DNA from 2 places in the Streptomyces sp. NPDC020681 genome. Region 2 is predicted to be linked to the other one. Evidence: riboswitches for the same ligand, from Rfam matches in the RefSeq annotation. Region 2 holds a riboswitch; the other holds the start of a gene.
What was found. A riboswitch is a leader RNA that binds a small molecule or an ion and turns the genes downstream of it on or off. The one in region 2 is predicted to bind S-adenosylmethionine.
Positions count from the first base shown of each region.

Region 1: it holds a riboswitch for S-adenosylmethionine, as region 2 does, so the genes downstream of both, thrC (threonine synthase) here and ACH4YL_RS29565 (aminotransferase class V-fold PLP-dependent enzyme) in region 2, are expected to answer to the same signal.

Region 1 covers NZ_JBIRTX010000017.1:129,316-137,614, forward strand. Annotated here, with positions in the region: gene groL (chaperonin GroEL) at 1-1,578, opposite strand, end outside; gene ACH4YL_RS31680 (cold-shock protein) at 1,891-2,094, opposite strand; gene ACH4YL_RS31685 (MoaD/ThiS family protein) at 2,515-2,790, opposite strand; gene thrC (threonine synthase) at 2,823-4,106, opposite strand; SAM riboswitch class I at 4,124-4,271, opposite strand; gene ACH4YL_RS31695 (glucosyl-3-phosphoglycerate synthase) at 4,415-5,380, shown strand; gene ACH4YL_RS31700 (hypothetical protein) at 5,419-5,679, shown strand; gene ACH4YL_RS31705 (trehalose-6-phosphate synthase) at 5,748-7,247, shown strand; gene otsB (trehalose-phosphatase) at 7,203-8,051, opposite strand; gene ACH4YL_RS31715 (DUF3263 domain-containing protein) at 8,061-8,299, opposite strand, start outside.
Region 2 covers NZ_JBIRTX010000015.1:58,382-66,680, forward strand. Annotated here, with positions in the region: gene trpD (anthranilate phosphoribosyltransferase) at 1-910, shown strand, start outside; SAM riboswitch class IV at 1,056-1,173, shown strand; gene ACH4YL_RS29565 (aminotransferase class V-fold PLP-dependent enzyme) at 1,382-2,803, shown strand; gene ACH4YL_RS29570 (Lrp/AsnC family transcriptional regulator) at 2,901-3,182, opposite strand; gene ACH4YL_RS29575 (rhomboid family intramembrane serine protease) at 3,179-3,913, opposite strand; gene ACH4YL_RS29580 (hypothetical protein) at 4,031-4,273, shown strand; gene ACH4YL_RS29585 (NYN domain-containing protein) at 4,306-5,667, shown strand; gene ACH4YL_RS29590 (NlpC/P60 family protein) at 5,977-7,002, shown strand; gene ACH4YL_RS29595 (NlpC/P60 family protein) at 7,203-8,231, shown strand.

The DNA.
Region 1 (8,299 bases), on a different contig from region 2:
GGACGCCTTCTCCGGCTTGTCGGCGATGACGGCCTCGGTGGTGAGGAACAGCGCCGCGATGGAGGCCGCGTTCTGCAGGGCAGAGCGGGTCACCTTCGCGGGGTCGATGATGCCTTCGGCGATCATGTCGACGTACTCACCGGTCGCGGCGTTCAGGCCGTGGCCGAGGGGCAGGTTGCGCACCTTCTCGACGATGACGCCACCCTCGAGACCGCCGTTGACGGCGATCTGCTTGAGCGGGGCCTCCAGCGCGAGCTTCACGGCGTTGGCGCCGGTCGCCTCGTCGCCCTCGAGGTCCAGCTTCTCGAAGACCGAAGCAGCCTGGAGCAGAGCCACGCCACCACCGGCGACGATGCCCTCCTCGACGGCCGCCTTCGCGTTGCGAACGGCGTCCTCGATGCGGTGCTTGCGCTCCTTGAGCTCGACCTCGGTCGCGGCGCCGGCCTTGATGACGGCCACGCCGCCGGCCAGCTTCGCGAGGCGCTCCTGGAGCTTCTCGCGGTCGTAGTCCGAGTCGCTGTTCTCGATCTCGGCACGGATCTGGTTGACGCGACCGGCAACCTGGTCGCTCTCGCCGGAGCCGTCGACGATCGTGGTCTCGTCCTTGGTGATGACGACCTTGCGGGCGCGGCCCAGCAGGTCCAGGCCGGCGTTCTCGAGCTTGAGGCCGACCTCCTCGGAGATGACCGTGCCGCCGGTGAGGATGGCGATGTCGTTCAGCATCGCCTTGCGGCGGTCGCCGAAGCCCGGGGCCTTGACGGCAACGGACTTGAAGGTGCCGCGGATCTTGTTGACGACCAGGGTCGACAGGGCCTCGCCCTCGACGTCCTCGGCGATGATCAGCAGCGGCTTGCCGGACTGCATGACCTTCTCCAGCAGCGGAAGGAGGTCCTTCACGTTGCTGACCTTGGAGTTGACGATCAGGATGTACGGGTCGTCGAGCGACGCCTCCATACGCTCCATGTCGGTGGCGAAGTACGCCGAGATGTAGCCCTTGTCGAAGCGCATACCCTCGGTGAGCTCCAGCTCCAGACCGAAGGTCTGGGACTCCTCGACGGTGATGACGCCTTCCTTGCCGACCTTGTCCATCGCCTCGGCGATGAGCTCGCCGATCTGGGTGTCGGCGGCGGAGATGGAGGCCGTCGAAGCGATCTGCTCCTTGGTCTCCACGTCCTTGGCCTGCTCGAGCAGGGCGCCGGAGACGGCCTCGACGGCCTTCTCGATGCCGCGCTTGAGGGCCATCGGGTTGGCGCCGGCCGCCACGTTGCGCAGGCCCTCGCGGACCAGCGCCTGGGCGAGAACGGTCGCGGTGGTCGTACCGTCGCCGGCGACGTCGTCCGTCTTCTTGGCGACTTCCTTGACCAGCTCGGCGCCGATCTTCTCGTACGGGTCCTCGAGCTCGATCTCCTTGGCGATGGAAACACCATCGTTGGTGATCGTGGGGGCGCCCCACTTCTTCTCGAGGACGACGTTACGGCCCTTGGGGCCAAGGGTGACCTTGACGGCGTCGGCGAGCTGGTTCATCCCGCGCTCGAGACCGCGCCGTGCCTCCTCGTCGAACGCGATGATCTTGGCCATGTGAAGTGGTCCTCCCGGACTGGGGTGGATTCTCCGGACCGCGCTGGCGCCCGCGACGGACGGCCTGAGAGCCGTACGGTTCCTTGCCCCGCCGACTCTTCGGGCCTCACCGACCCGGTCCTAAGCTGTCACTCTCACCTGCAGAGTGCTAACGCCAATGATTAGCACTCGGCATAGGAGAGTGCAAGCGGCTCTACGGATCGCAGACGGGGCGGGCGGGGGGCACAGACGCACGAGGGGCCCGCGTCCCTGGTGGGATGCGAGCCCCTCGTGCGTGAGTGCGTAGTGCGTATGTGGCCGATCGCGCCGAGATCAGACGGCGAGCTTGACCATGTCCGCCTGCGGACCCTTCTGGCCCTGCGAGATCTCGAATTCGACCCGCTGACCCTCTTCAAGGGTGCGGTACCCGTCCATCTGGATCGCGCTGTAGTGGACGAAAACATCCGCACCACCGTCGACCGCGATGAAGCCGTACCCCTTCTCCGCGTTGAACCACTTGACGGTGCCCTGAGCCATGCCTAACTCCCCTATTACTGGCCCTTGCACAGGACCGCACTTCGCGGACCCGGGTCAGAACTCACCCCGGCAGATGCCAGGGGTGTGCGCCGGAACGCGTCGACCGCGGCTGAATGTATCTGCCCAACTGCCCTCTGCAACAGGTCAATCGGACGAGAATTCTGCGCGCGACCGAAGGGAAGTTTGACCTGAATTCAAGAAATTCCGGGGCAAGTCGGGCCCGGCATACGGCACTTAAGCCGCAATACGATCGAACACATTGGCTGCTTCTTGTCGCGCCCGGGCGCATTCTCATATGCGGCCGGCACGGGCAGCCGAGGGGACTTCCCCAACTGTACCGCGCTCAACCATGCAGAATGGCCCCCTCCGCTTCTCTTGCGGAGAGGGCCAAACTCATAACTGTGCGTCAACTCGCGTGGCTCAGCCGCCCGCGACCGCCGGGATGATCGAAACCCCGGCCCCGTCCGGCGTCGCCGTCTCGAGGCCCTGCTCGAAGCGCACGTCGTCGTCATTCACATAGACGTTCACAAAGCGGCGCAGCTTGCCCTGGTCGTCCAGCACGCGCGCGGCGATGCCGGTGTGGTTCTTCTCCAGGTCGGCGATGACCTCGGAGAGGGTCGCGCCCTGCGCCGCGACCTCGGCCTGGCCGCCGGTGTACGTACGGAGAATGGTGGGGATGCGGACGTTCACGCTCATGGTGTTCTGCCTTCCGTAGGTAGTCGGCGGTGTCAGCGGGCCAGGCCGGCGTCGCGGAATGCGTCGAGGCTCGGGCGGATGGTCGCCGTGGGACCGGTGGTCGGGGCGACCGCGTCGAGGGTCTTGAGGCCGTCTCCGGTGTTGAGGACGACCGTGGTGAGCGACGGGTCGATGACACCCGCCTCGATCAGCTTCCGTGCAACACCCACAGTCACGCCACCCGCGGTCTCCGCGAAGATGCCCTCGGTGCGGGCCAGCAGCTTGATCGCGTCGACGATCTGCACGTCGTCGACGTCCTCGACCGCGCCGCCGGTGCGGCGCGCGATGTCCAGCACGTACGGGCCGTCGGCCGGGTTGCCGATGGCCAGCGACTTGGCGATGGTCTTCGGCTTCTGCGGACGTACGACGTCGTGGCCGGCCTTGAAGGCCGCCGACACCGGCGAGCAGCCCTCCGCCTGGGCACCGAAGATCTTGTACGGCCTGTCCTCGACCAGGCCCAGCTTGATCAGCTCCTGCAGACCCTTGTCGATCTTTGTGAGCTGCGATCCCGAGGCGATCGGGATCACGATCTGGTCGGGGATACGCCAGCCGAGTTGTTCGCAGATCTCGTACGCCAGCGTCTTGGAGCCCTCGCCGTAGTACGGGCGGAGGTTGACGTTGACAAAGCCCCAGCCCTCGCCGAGCGGGTCGCCGATGAGCTCGGAGCAGAAGCGGTTGACGTCGTCGTAGTTGCCCTCGATGCCGACGAGTTCGCCGCCGTACACCGCGGCCATGACGACCTTGCCCTGCTCCAGGTCGTGCGGGATGAAGACGCAGGAGCGGAAGCCGGCCCGCGCGGCGGCCGCGCCGACCGCGCCCGCCAGATTGCCGGTGGAGGAGCAGGAAAGCGTGGTGAAGCCGAAGGCGCGCGCGGCCTCGACGGCGATGGCGACGACGCGGTCCTTGAAGGAGTGCGTCGGGTTGCCGGAGTCGTCCTTGATGTACAGGCCGCCGGTGACACCGAGCTCACGGGCGAGGTTGTCGGCCTTGACGAGCTTGGTGAAGCCGGGGTTGATGTTCGGCTTCTCGGCCACGTCGGCGGGCACGGGGAGCAGCGGCGCGTACCGCCAGATGTTGTCCGGACCCGCTTCGATCCGCTTCCTCAGCGCTTCGGGGTCTCCGGCCGGCAGGTCGTACGCGACTTCCAGCGGCCCGAAACAGGAGGCACAGGCGAAGATCGGGCCCAGCTCGAAACGCTCCCCGCATTCGCGGCACGAGAGCGCCGCGGCGGGTCCCAGGTTGACGGGGGTGGTGCTTGCGACAGTCTGCACAGCCATGATGGCGAGGCCCTTTCTCCTCATCTTCCTCATGGCGCGTCTCGCCACGAGACGGATTTGGCACCTTCCCTAGCCGGGAGCCTCGCGTCCGATGAACGACGGAGACCGGCTGGAGGGTTGCCGGGGCTTCAACGGGCCGTATCCCTCTGCCCCTCTGGATGAGCGGTATTCGATTGTCAGCAGGACGACCCCCGGCATGCGGCGGTCATCTGCGTTGTTCAAGACTGTAACCGAAGGCCAGGACTGTTGAGATAGTCGTCCGAACCGCGAGACGCCTGACCGATTCGGAAATCGAGGGAGACGCGCACGTGCTCGAAGAGGTGGAGCGCTGGCTGAGCAGGCGCTCCTGGTCCGCGGCCGACCGACCGCTGCCCCGGCTCATGGCGGCCAAGCGCTCGGCGAGCGTCAGCGTAGTGCTGCCCGCGCTGAACGAGGAGGCGACGGTCGGCGAGATCGTCACCGTCATCCGGCGTGAGCTGATGGAGGCGGTGCCTCTGGTCGACGAGCTGGTGGTGATCGACTCGGGCTCGAGCGACCGTACGGCCGAGGTGGCGCGCGCGGCGGGCGCGCGGGTGGTGCACCGGGACTCGATCCTGCCGCGGATACCGGCCGTCCCGGGCAAGGGCGAGGTGCTGTGGCGCTCGCTGATGGCGACCAGCGGCGACATCGTCTGCTTCGTGGACGCGGATCTGCGGGACTTCTCGGCCGACTTCGTCTCCGGGATCGTGGGCCCGCTGCTGACCGATCCCGAGGTGCAGTTCGTCAAGGCGATGTACGACCGGCCGCTGGGCGACACCGATCCTGATTCGCTCGCCTCCGGCAAGGCGGGGCAGGGCGGACGGGTGACCGAGCTGGTGGCGCGGCCGCTGCTGAATCTGCACTGGCCGCAGCTGGCCGGCTTCGTCCAGCCGCTGGGCGGCGAGTACGCGGCCCGGCGTTCGCTGCTGGAGCGGCTGCCCTTCCCGGTCGGATACGGGGTGGAGCTGGGGCTGCTCGTGGACGCGCTGCACACGGTGGGTCTGGACGCGTTGGCGCAGGTGGACGTGGGTTCGCGCAAGCACCGGCACCAGGACGGGCAGGCGCTGGGCCGGATGGCGGCGGCGATCTACCGCACGGCTCAACTGCGCCTGTCGCGCGGTCACTTGGTGCGTCCCGCGCTGACGCAGTTCGAGCGCGGCGAGGACGGGTTCGTACCGCGGACGCATGCGGTGGACACCGAGGAGCGGCCTCCGATGCGCGAGATCGGTGAGTACGCGGCGCGCCGCGCGGCCTAACCAGATCTCATCGAGCATCGTGTCTAAATTTCTTATTTATGGACATTAGATGTAGTACACGAACAAAGCGCCGCACCCGCAGGCTGCCGTGGATCCTCGGAGCGCTCGCGGTGATTCTCGTCACCTCGGTCGGCACGGCCGCGGCCGAGACCGCAGATCGCCACCGCGAACAGCCGGCACACGCCGAGCCCCAGGCCGAGCGACTGTGGCTGCTGGGCGGTCTGGCGCTGAGTCTGACCGCGGCCGGAGTGGTCGCGGTGGCCGCCACCCGCAGTCGCCGGAATCACTCCAACCACTGACCGGCCGACACCGGCCACTGAGCCGTACGCACGTTTGAGGGATATGGGGACGGGCTAGGTTTCGCGACATGGTCACTGAGCGCACCTCCGGGCACTCCGCTGCCGCCCAGGTCCTCGTCGCGTCCAACCGCGGCCCGGTCTCGTACACCCTCAAGCAGGACGGCACCCTCGACGCCCGCCGCGGCGGCGGCGGGCTGGTCTCCGGGCTCTCGGCCATCGGCTCCGACGCGGACGCTCTGTGGGTGTGCGCCGCGCTCGGCGAAGGTGACCGGGAGGCGGTCCGGCGCGGCGTCGCAGAGCCGGGTGTGCTGATGCTCGACATCGACGAGTCGGTCTACTCCGACGCGTACAACGGCATCGCGAACTCGGTGCTGTGGTTCGTACACCACATGCTGTACGACATCCCGCGCGAGCCGGTCTTCGACGCGGAGTTCCGGCGCCGCTGGGAGTCGTACGTCGCCTACAACCGCGCCTTCGCCGAGGCGCTGGCCGACCGGGCCGCGCCCGGCGCCGCGGTGCTGGTGCAGGACTACCACCTGGCGCTGGTGCCGGGGCAGCTGCGGGAACTGCGTGAGGACCTGCGGATCGGGCACTTCACTCACACGCCGTGGGCGACCCCGGAGTACTTCCGGATGCTCCCCGACGACATCCGCGAACAGCTGGTCTGGGGCATGCTCGGCGCGGACCGGGTCGGCTTCCACACCTGGTCCTGGGCCTTCGGCTTCATGCAGTGCGCGTCCATCGACAACGAGACCGGCATCGCACAGCCGATCTCCCCGACGGGCCGGCCGGACCGCTGGATCGAGCACTCGCGCCAGGGACGCCCGCCTCTGCGGCGCACCGAGGCGGCCGTGCACCCGCTGGGCGTGGACGGCGACGACCTGCGGGCGCTCGCCCACCGCCCCGAGGTCGAGGAGCGGCTGACGCTGCTGCGCGCCGAGGCCGGCGACTGCCGGACCGTCGTACGGGTCGACCGCACCGAGCTGTCCAAGAACATCGTGCGCGGGCTGCTCGCCTACCGGGAACTGCTGCAGGAGCACCCCGAGTGGCTGGGCCGGGTGGTGCATCTGGCGTTCTCCTACCCCTCGCGCCAGGACCTCGCCGTCTACCGGCAGTACACGGCGGACGTCTCGGCGCTCGCGGACGAGATCAACGCCGAGTTCGGCACCGACGACTGGCGTCCGGTGCATCTGTACGTGAAGGACGACTTCGCCCGCTCGCTCGCCGCGTACCGGCTGGCCGACGTGGCCCTCGTGAACCCGGTCCGGGACGGGCTGAACCTGGTCGCCAAGGAGATCCCGGTGGTCTCCGACAACGGCTGCGCGCTGGTGCTGTCGCGGGAGGCGGGTGCGTACGCCGAACTGCGCGAGGACGCCATCACCGTCAATCCGTACGACGTGTCCGAGACGGCCCGCGCCCTGCACCAGGCGCTGACCATGCCCGACGACGAACGGGCCCGCCGCACCAAACGGCTGGCCGCGGCCGCGACCGCGCTGCCGCCGCAGCAGTGGTTCCTCGACCAGCTAGAGGCGCTGCGCCAGCAGCCCGAGGAAGGCGACGACCGCTGACGGTCCCGGCAGCAGCAGGTCGGCCCGTTCCGCCAGCTCCGGCACCTCGTTGCTGCCGCTGCACACCAGCAGACCCGGGATGCCTTCGGAGCGCAGCTTCTCGACCGCGGCGAAGGCGGGCAGGTCGCCGAGGTCGTCCCCGGCGTACAGCACGGCTTCCGCCTCGGTCTCGCGTACGTAGTCGGCGAGTGCCCTGCCCTTGTCCATGCCGGGCGGGCGCAGTTCGAGGACCATGCGGCCCGGCTCCACGATCAGGCCGTGGCGGGCGGCGAGTTCACCGAGCGGACCGCGCAGCGCCTCGAACGCGGCCTGCGGATCGGACGCCCGGCGGGTGTGGACGGCGACCGCGCGGCCCTTCTCCTCGATCCAGACGCCGTTCCACGCGCCGATCCCGTCCAGGAACCCGGGCAGTTCGGCGCGGGCGGCGGCGACACCCGGGTGCGGAGCGGGCGCGCTGACCGTGCCGGAGACCGCGTCCCAGCGCTCGGCGCCGTAGTGACCGAGCACCACCAGGTGCTCCAGGCCCGGCACTCCGGCGAAGCCGCCGTAGCGCACGGCAACTCCGGCCGGGCGGCCGGTGACCACGGCGACGGAGGCGACCCTCGGCGCGAGCTCGGCGAGCGCGGGCACGGCGTCCGGGTGGGCGCGAGCCTGCTCGGGGTCGGGCACGATCTCGGCGAGCGTGCCGTCGAAGTCGAGCGCTACGACGGCCTTGGCCGGCCGGGCCAGCAGCGCGGCCAGACCGTCCCGGCCCACAGGCGTCGACGGCGACGGCAGGGGATGCACATACGGGGAGCTGCCCATGACCCGACCCTATCGGCGACTTCGTTGCGCGTCCCTGACACGGCGAAGCCGGTTGACTGTCACCGGGTCGTGGGCCAGGGCGCGTTCGTCGTCGAGGAGTGCGTTCAGGAGCTGGTAGTAGCGCACCGGGGAGATGCCGAGCTGCTCCCGGATGGCCCGCTCCTTCGCGCCGGGTCCCGGCCAGGAGCGGTGCTCCAAGGCCAGAACGGCACGGTCGCGCTCGGAGAGCGCGTCGCCAGGGGCCGCGT
Region 2 (8,299 bases):
CGCGGGCTTCGCGGTCGCGCTGCGCGCCAAGGGCGAGACGGTCGACGAGATCACCGGTCTCGTACGGACCATGTACGCGCACGCGAATCTGATCGACGTGCCGGGCCCCAGCGTCGACATCGTCGGCACGGGCGGCGACGGCGCCAAGACGGTGAACATCTCCACCATGTCCGCGATCGTCGTCGCCGGCACGGGCGCGAAGGTCGTCAAGCACGGCAATCGCGCGGCCTCGTCGGCGAGCGGCGCGTCCGACGTGCTGGAGAAGCTCGGCGTCAACCTGGAGCTCACCCCGCAGCGGGTCGCCGAGGTCGCGGAGGAGGCCGGGATCACCTTCTGCTTCGCGGTGAAGTTCCACCCGGCGCTGCGGCATGTGGCGGCGGCCCGCAAGGAGTTGGGCATCCGCACCACGTTCAACTTCCTGGGCCCGCTGACCAACCCGGCGAAGGTGAAGGCCCAGGCCACCGGGGTCGCGGACGCGCGGATGGCGCCGATCATGGCCGGTGTGCTGGCCGACCGAGGCTCGTCGGCGCTGGTCTTCCGCGGCGACGACGGCCTCGACGAGCTGACGACGACGGCGACGTCCCGGGTCTGGGTGGTACGGGACGGTGCGGTGCGCGAGGAGTCGTTCGACCCGCGGGACATCGGGGTCGACCTGGTGCCGGTGGAGGCGCTGCGGGGCGCGGACGCCTCGTACAACGCGGATGTGGCCCGCCGGCTGCTGAACGGCGAGACCGGGCCCGTACGGGACGCGGTGCTGCTGAACGCGGCGGCGGCGCTGGTCGCCCTCGCGCCGGACGACGCCCCGCTCGCCGAGCAGCTGCGGGCCGGGATGGCCAAGGCGGCTGAGTCGATCGATTCCGGGTCCGCCAAGCGGGCGCTGGACGGCTGGGTCGCGGCCAGCAACTCCTAGGGTCTGTCGTCTGGTTCAGGCCGGATCCAGACGACAGACCTGGTGCGGGACGGCCGCTCGGCCCGGCGATGCCCGGCCGGGCCGCCGTGTCCCGGAATCCGGACTGCGGTTGCGCGCGTGCGAGCGACTGGATACGGTCTCGGCAGGTCATGAGTGACAGCGACTACGGCCCCGGCCCGCTGTCCGGCAACCCTCCGTCCGTGGCGGGGTGCCCCGGGTGAAGACCAGGCCGTGGGCAGCGAGGCCCGCGGCAAGCGCGGACCCCTGCAAGCCCTGGGGTCCTGGTCCTCAAGGGAGCAGTCTCGTGAGCAAGCGAATGCGATAGGGCCTAACAGCCCCTTCTTCAGTACGCCTCCACCCGGGCACCGCCGTGTGTTGAGGCAATCCCCCTGCGCCGAGCGGCCGTTGAGCGCACCGGCGTACGGGTCCACGAAGAGCCCATTCCGCCTTGTCCTGCCGGGAGATACCGCCATGTCCGCACGCCCGAACGCCGTCGCCACCGACACCTCGTCCGCCCTCGCCACCGACACCTCGTCCGCCGCCGTCGACGCCGGGGAACCCTGCTGTGCCGCCCCGCTGCCGGTACTCGGCCGGGACGTCACCGTCCCGCTCGTGACCGGCGGCGAGGTCACCTACGCCGCGCTCGACTACGCGGCGAGCGCCCCGGCGTTGCAGCGGGTGTGGGACGACGTGGCCGCGTACGCCCCGTACTACGGCAGCGTGCACCGTGGCGCCGGATACCTCTCGCAGCTCTCCACGGACCTGTTCGAGAACAGCCGCGCGACGGTCCATGAGTTCCTGGACTGCCGGGACGGCGACCAGGTCGTCTTCACCCGCTCCACCACCGACTCGCTCAACCTGCTGGCGTCCGTCCTCCCCGCCGACTGCGAGGTCTTTGTCTTCGAGACCGAGCACCACGCCTCGCTGCTGCCGTGGCGCGAGGCCCGGGTGACGTATCTGAACGCGCCGCGGACGCCGGGCCAGGCCGTCGCGACGCTGGAGCGGGCGCTGGCGGACCGGGACCCTTGCGGCCCCGCGCTGGTCTGTGTCACGGGTGCGTCCAATGTGACCGGTGAGCTGTGGCCGGTGAAGGAGCTCGCCGCGGCGGCCCATGCCCACGGAGCCCGGATCGTGCTCGACGCGGCACAGCTCGCGCCTCACCACCCGGTCTCCGTACAGGACTTGGGCGTCGACTGGGTCGCCTTCTCCGGGCACAAGCTGTACGCGCCGTTCGGCTCGGGCGTGCTGGCGGGCCGGGCGGACTGGCTGCAGGACGCGGAGCCGTATCTCGCGGGCGGCGGCGCGTCGCGGAAGGTCGCGCGGCGCACGGACGGTGGCGTGGACGTCGAGTGGCACACCACGGCCGCCCGCCACGAGGCCGGTTCGCCGAATGTCATCGGCGTCTACTCGATCGCCTCCGCCTGCAAGGCGCTGACCGAGGCCGGGTTCGACACCCTCGTCGCCCGTGAGCGGCACCTCATCGACACGGTCCGGGCCGGCCTGGCGCAGGTGCCGGAGGTCAGGGTGCTCTCGCTGTTCGGCGACGACGCGCCCCGGGTGGGGGTCATCTCGTTCGTGGTCGAGGGCTGGAACAGCTCGCACTTCGCGGCGGCCCTCTCCGCTGAGTACGGCATCGGCGTCCGTGACGGCCTGTTCTGCGCCCACCCGCTGGTCCGCACTCTGCTCGGCAGCGACCCGCAGGACCCGGGCGAGTGCGGTGCGCCGGAGGCGGAGCCGGGCGAGCGGTCGCTCAACGCGATCCGCGTCAGCTTCGGCGCGGGCACGCCGGACGAGCATGTGGAGCGCTTCGTGGGAGCGGTGAAGGAACTGGTGCGGGACGGCGCGAAGTGGGCCTACCGCACGGAGGACGGCCGGTGCGTCCCTGCGGTGTGACAGCCGCTGAATGTCTGGGCCCGCTGATACCTGAACAGGCCCGCTGAAACTCGAACAGGCCCGCGCCGTCCGGCGCGGGCCTGTTCAGGTGCGGCTGTCAGGAGTCGAGGCCGATCGCGAACGCCGCCTCGAGGTCGTGCTGGGAGTACGTGCGGAACGCGACATGCGTGTCCGTGCCCTCCACACCCGCGATCTTGCTGATGCGGCCCGGGATCACGTCCGCCAGGTCCTCGTGCTTGCTCACCCGGACCATGGCGATCAGATCGTACGTACCGGTGACGGAGAAGACCTCGCTGACGTTCTCCAGCGCCGCGATCGACTCGGCGATCTCGGGGATGCGGTCCACGCTGGTCTTGATGAGCACGATCGCGGTGATCACGGCTGGCTTTCTCCCTCGGTGGCCGCTGCTTGGGCCTTCACTGTAGTCCCCTGCCGGAACCGGCCCCATGCGTAGAGAAAGCCGACGCCGAACCCCACCAGGTGCGCCAGATACGCGACCCCCGGCCCGCTGCCCGCGCCGCGAGCCGCCAGCCACTGCAGGACGAACCAGAAGATCAGCACGATCCAGGCCGGGAAGCGCAGCGGCAGGAAGAAGAGGAACGGGAAGAGACTGGTGACCCGGGCCTTCGGGAAGAGGTACAGAAAGGCGCCGAGGACGCCCGAGATCGCTCCGGAGGCTCCCACCAGGGTCTGGTCGGACTCGGCGTTGGCCGCCGCGTAGGCGAGCAGGGCGAGATAGCCGCAGCCGAGATAGAAGAGGCCGAACTCCAGCTGCCCCATCCGTTCCTCCGCCATCGCGCCGAAGACGTAGAGGAAGAGCATGTTGCCGAGGAGGTGCAGCCAGCTGCCGTGGACGAAGAGGGCGGTGAAGGGGGTGACGAGTGTGTCGGCGGTGCCGCTCATCAGTTCGTCGGGGATCACGCCCCAGCGCTCGAAGTATCCGCTCTGTGCGGAGAGCAGCGCGTCACCGGTGCCGTACACCGGATTCAGCCCCGAGACGGGGCTGATCAGGAACACCGCGCAGCAGACGGCGATCACGCCGTATGTCACCGCGGGTCCCGTCGCCGCCCCCCGGACCGCACCCAGGGCGGCACCCCGCCAACCGATCATGGACAGAGCATGGCGTAGTGGGGCTGAACGGTACAGAGCGCCTCGCCGTGCCCTGGGGTACCTGCGAGGCCGTAGGGTTACGGGGAGTACATCCGCGGTTCTACAGAGGACGGAACGATGACGACGGTCCCTTCGCCGACGGCCGAGACCCGCTGGCGGTGCACGCTCTGCGGCAACCTCACCCGTTTCGACGTCACCCGCTCGTCGAAGGTCGTCGAATACGTCCATCTGGACCTGGCCGGAGAACCGACGGTCGAGGAGCGCGAGGTGGTCAGTGAGACCATCGAATCGGTGCGTTGCCGGTGGTGCAACGCGGTGGACAAGATCGAGTTGGTGGACAGGCCGGGCGCCGGTTCCTGAGGAGCGGCCCGAACGGGTAGGGGTGACGGATCGTGGAGCAGCCTGAGAGCGGCGCCGAGCCGGCCGGTGCGGCCGGCGACGCCGCCGAGGCGCTCGACCGGCCGTTGCCGGAAGGCGTACGGCACCGGGTCGTGGCGCTGGTCTCGGACGCCTTCGGCGGGCTCACGGTCTCCGAACTTCCGTCCCAGCTGCGGCAGTACGCCCGCTTCACGCCGTCCCGGCGCGCCAAGTTCGCCGGCAACGCGATGGCCGCCGCGCTGGAGAGCGACCCCGTCTTCCGGCAGCGCATCGCCGAACGAGTCAGCCAGGCACAGCCCGAACTGTCCGGCGCGCTGACGGCCGGATCGCCGCCCGCCGCCGCGGATCCGCTCGATGTGGCGGCCGCCGCCTATGTGCTGCGGCCCACCGGATGGGTGAAACTTGTCGCCGCCGCCGGCGAGGAGGCCCAGCGCGCGGACGCCGAGCGTGCCGACGAGGCGGGCCGGCGCGAGCTGGAGCGGCTGCGCGCGGAGCTCGTCGAGGCCCGCGGCCAGACCAAGAGCGAGACGGAACGGCTGCGTACGGAGCTCGAGGCGGCCCGCAAGGAAGCCGAATCGCTTCGCCGCAAGCTGCGCAGCGCCCAGAGCGACATGAAGCGCGGCGAGGCCGCGGTGCGCCGGGTGAGCGCCGAGATCGAGACCGCCAGGGCGGAGGCCGCCGCACAGGTCTCGGCCGCGGAGAGCGAGAGCCGGCGGCTCAAGGCGCGCCTCGGCGAGGCAGAGGCGGCCGTGGAGGCGGGCCGCCGGGCCGCCCGCGAGGGCCGCTCCATAGAGGACATGAGACTGCGGCTGCTGCTGGACACCGTGCTGGAGTCGGCTCAGGGCCTGCGGCGCGAACTCGCCCTGCCGCCCGCCGCGATCCATCCGGCGGACACCGTGGACGCCGTCGAGCCCGGCCGGATGTCGCCGAAGGACATCGCCGCCCGCGCGCTGTCCGAAATGGACCCCGCGCTGCTCGACCAGCTGCTCGCGCTGCCCCAGGCCCATCTGGTGGTGGACGGCTACAACGTCACCAAGACCGGCTATCCGACGATGCCGTTGGAGAAGCAGCGGCTGCGGCTGCTGGGCGGGCTCTCGGTGCTGGCGGCGCAGACCGGGGCCGAGATCACCTGTGTCTTCGACGGCGCCGAGCTGGCGGCTCCCGTGCTGCTTGCGCCGCCGCGCGGGGTGCGGGTGCTGTTCTCCAAGCCGGGTGTGACGGCCGACGAGCTGATCCGTCAGCTGGTGCGTGCCGAGCCGCCGGGCAGGCCGGTCGTGGTCGTCTCCACCGACCGCGAAGTCGCCGACGGAGTCGCGAAGGCCGGAGCCAGGCCCGTTGCGTCCGCCTTGTTGCTGAAGCGGCTTTCGCGCGTCTAGTAACTCCTGGGCCTAATGCCCGATTTCACGGAACGTACCGTCAAGTGCTCGCTACTCGCCGTGTGGTGTGTGTAAAGAATGCGCTTCGGGGGACAGATTTTTCTGATGAGGATTTGAACTGATCACAGGAAGGTCACTAAGGTCAGGCCTCGAACCTTCGCGCGGTTGATCGTCCATCCGGGATGACAGCGAAGGAACCGCCGAATTCGTACAGTTCAGCCCAGTTTCGCGGGGGAGCTGATGTGCGGAGCCGGGGCATAAACCCCCCACTGCCCGGTAGGCGGCTCGAGGAAGAAGGAGCTCGCCTTCGTGGCGTCCCACCGTCGTCCCAAGCAGCCGAGCCGCACCCGTGTGACCGTGCTCACCGCGACCGCAGCCGCGGCCGTCGCCCTGACCTCCCAGGCCGCCCAGGCGGACCCGCAGCCGAGCAAGAGCGAGGTCAAGGAGAAGGTCGACAAGCTCTACGAAGAGGCTGAGAAGGCCACCGAGAAGTACAACGGTGCCAAGGAGCAGCAGGACAAGCTCCAGAAGCAGGTCGACGCCATCCAGGACAAGGTCGCCCGCGGCCAGGACGAGCTCAACACCCTGCGCGACGGCCTCGGTTCGGTGGCGAGTGCGCAGTACCGCTCCGGCGGCATCGACCCGGCCGTGCAGCTCTTCCTCTCCTCCGACCCGGACAGCTACCTCGACAAGGCCTCCGCGCTGGACCAGCTCGGCGCCAAGCAGACCGAGGCGCTCACCGAGATCCAGTCCAAGCAGCGGACCCTGGCGCAGCAGCGCAAGGAGGCCCAGGACAAGCTCGGCGACCTGGCCGACACGCGCAAGCAGCTCGGTACGAAGAAGAAGGAAGTCCAGAGCAAGCTCGCCGCCGCGCAGAAGCTGCTCAACACCCTTACGGCCGCCGAGCGTGCCGCGCTCTCCGCCGACGAGTCCCGCGCCAACCGCGCCAGCTCGCGTGCGGACCTCGGCAACGCGGTCCCGGCCTCGCAGCGCGCGGCCGCCGCGTTCTCCGCCGCGCAGAGCAAGATCGGTTCGCCGTACGTCTACGGCGCCTCCGGCCCCAGCTCCTTCGACTGCTCCGGGCTGACGTCCTGGGCGTACGGACAGGCCGGTGTCTCCATACCGCGCACGTCCCAGTCGCAGGCCAACGCCGGCACCCGCATCTACTCGCAGAGCGCTCTGCAGCAGGGCGACCTGGTGATCTTCTACGGCGACATGCACCACGTCGGCTTCTACGCGGGCAACGGCCAGGTGCTGCACGCCCCGAAGCCCGGCGCGAGCGTGCGCTACGAGTCCATCAACAACATGCCCTTCCAGTTCGGAGTGCGCATCTGACGCCCAATCGGGCGATTTCCCGCACCTCCTGCTGACGCGACGCCCCGCCGGTGACCTGTGGTCTCCGGCGGGGCGTCACTTTGCGTGCCCGGCACGGCCTTTGGTTGCCGTGTGTCCGCCCGGCTACTGTCTGCCGCGCAACATCCCCCGTACAACTCGTGCACCACGTGCACCTCGTACAGCGGAACGGAGCGCGGCCCGTGGCGTCCCATCGACGGCCCTCACCATCCGGCCTCACCCAGAGTGCCCGGGTCACCGTCCTGTCCGCCGCGGCGGCGACGGCCGCCGCCGCGCTCGGGGCCGCACCGGCGGGCGCCGAGCCGGGTGACGGCGCGGAGCCGACGAGGGCCAAGGTGGACCGGCTGTACGAGGAGGCCGAGCAGGCCACCGAGCGGTTCAACAAGGCCGGTGAGCGGGTCGGGCAGCTGCGCAGGGAAGTGGCGCGGGCGCAGGACCGCGTGGCCCGCGGCCAGGAGCGCATCAACCGGATGCGCGGAGCGCTCGGTGCGGTCGCCGGCGCGCAGTACCGCTCCGGGGGCATGGACCCCGCGCTCGCGCTGCTGCTCTCCGAGGACCCGGAGACGTATCTGGAGAAGGCCGCGACCCTGGACCGCATCAGCGAACGGCAGGCCGCGGCCCTGGTCGATCTCCAGCGGGCCCAGCGCCTCCTCGGCCAGGAGCGGGCGGAGACCTCCCGAGACCTCGCGGAACTGGAGCGCAGCAGGGCCGTGGTCGCCCGCCACAAACGCACCGTCGTGAGCAAGCTCAACCAGGCGCAGCGGCTGCTGAACGCGCTGCCGTCCGAGGACCGCGCGGCCTACGACCGTGCCTCCCGCTCCGGCCGCGACGTCCTGCCCGCGCTCTCCGGTCTCGCGCCCGCCTCCTCGCGGGCCGCCGCCGCGGTGATGGCGGCTCGCAGCGCCGTGGGCCGCCCCTATGTGTGGGGCGCCAACGGGCCGTCCGGCTTCGACTGTTCGGGCCTCACACAGTGGTCCTACGCCCAGGCGGGAGTGGGGCTGCCGCGCACGTCGCAGGCGCAGCGGTACGCGGGCCGGCAGGTCCCGCTCTCGGAGGCGCGCCCCGGCGACCTGGTGGTGTACCGCAGCGACGCCAGCCATATCGGGATGTACATGGGCAACGGACAGGTGGTGCACGCGCCGTATCCGGGTGCGCCGGTGCGCTACGACCCGGTGGGCATGATGCCCGTCTCCGCGGTCACCCGGATCTGAGCCGGGTAGCCGGGACCGAGCCCGGTACCCACGGTCCGAGCCCGGTCCGCCGCGTCTGGGCGGGGTTC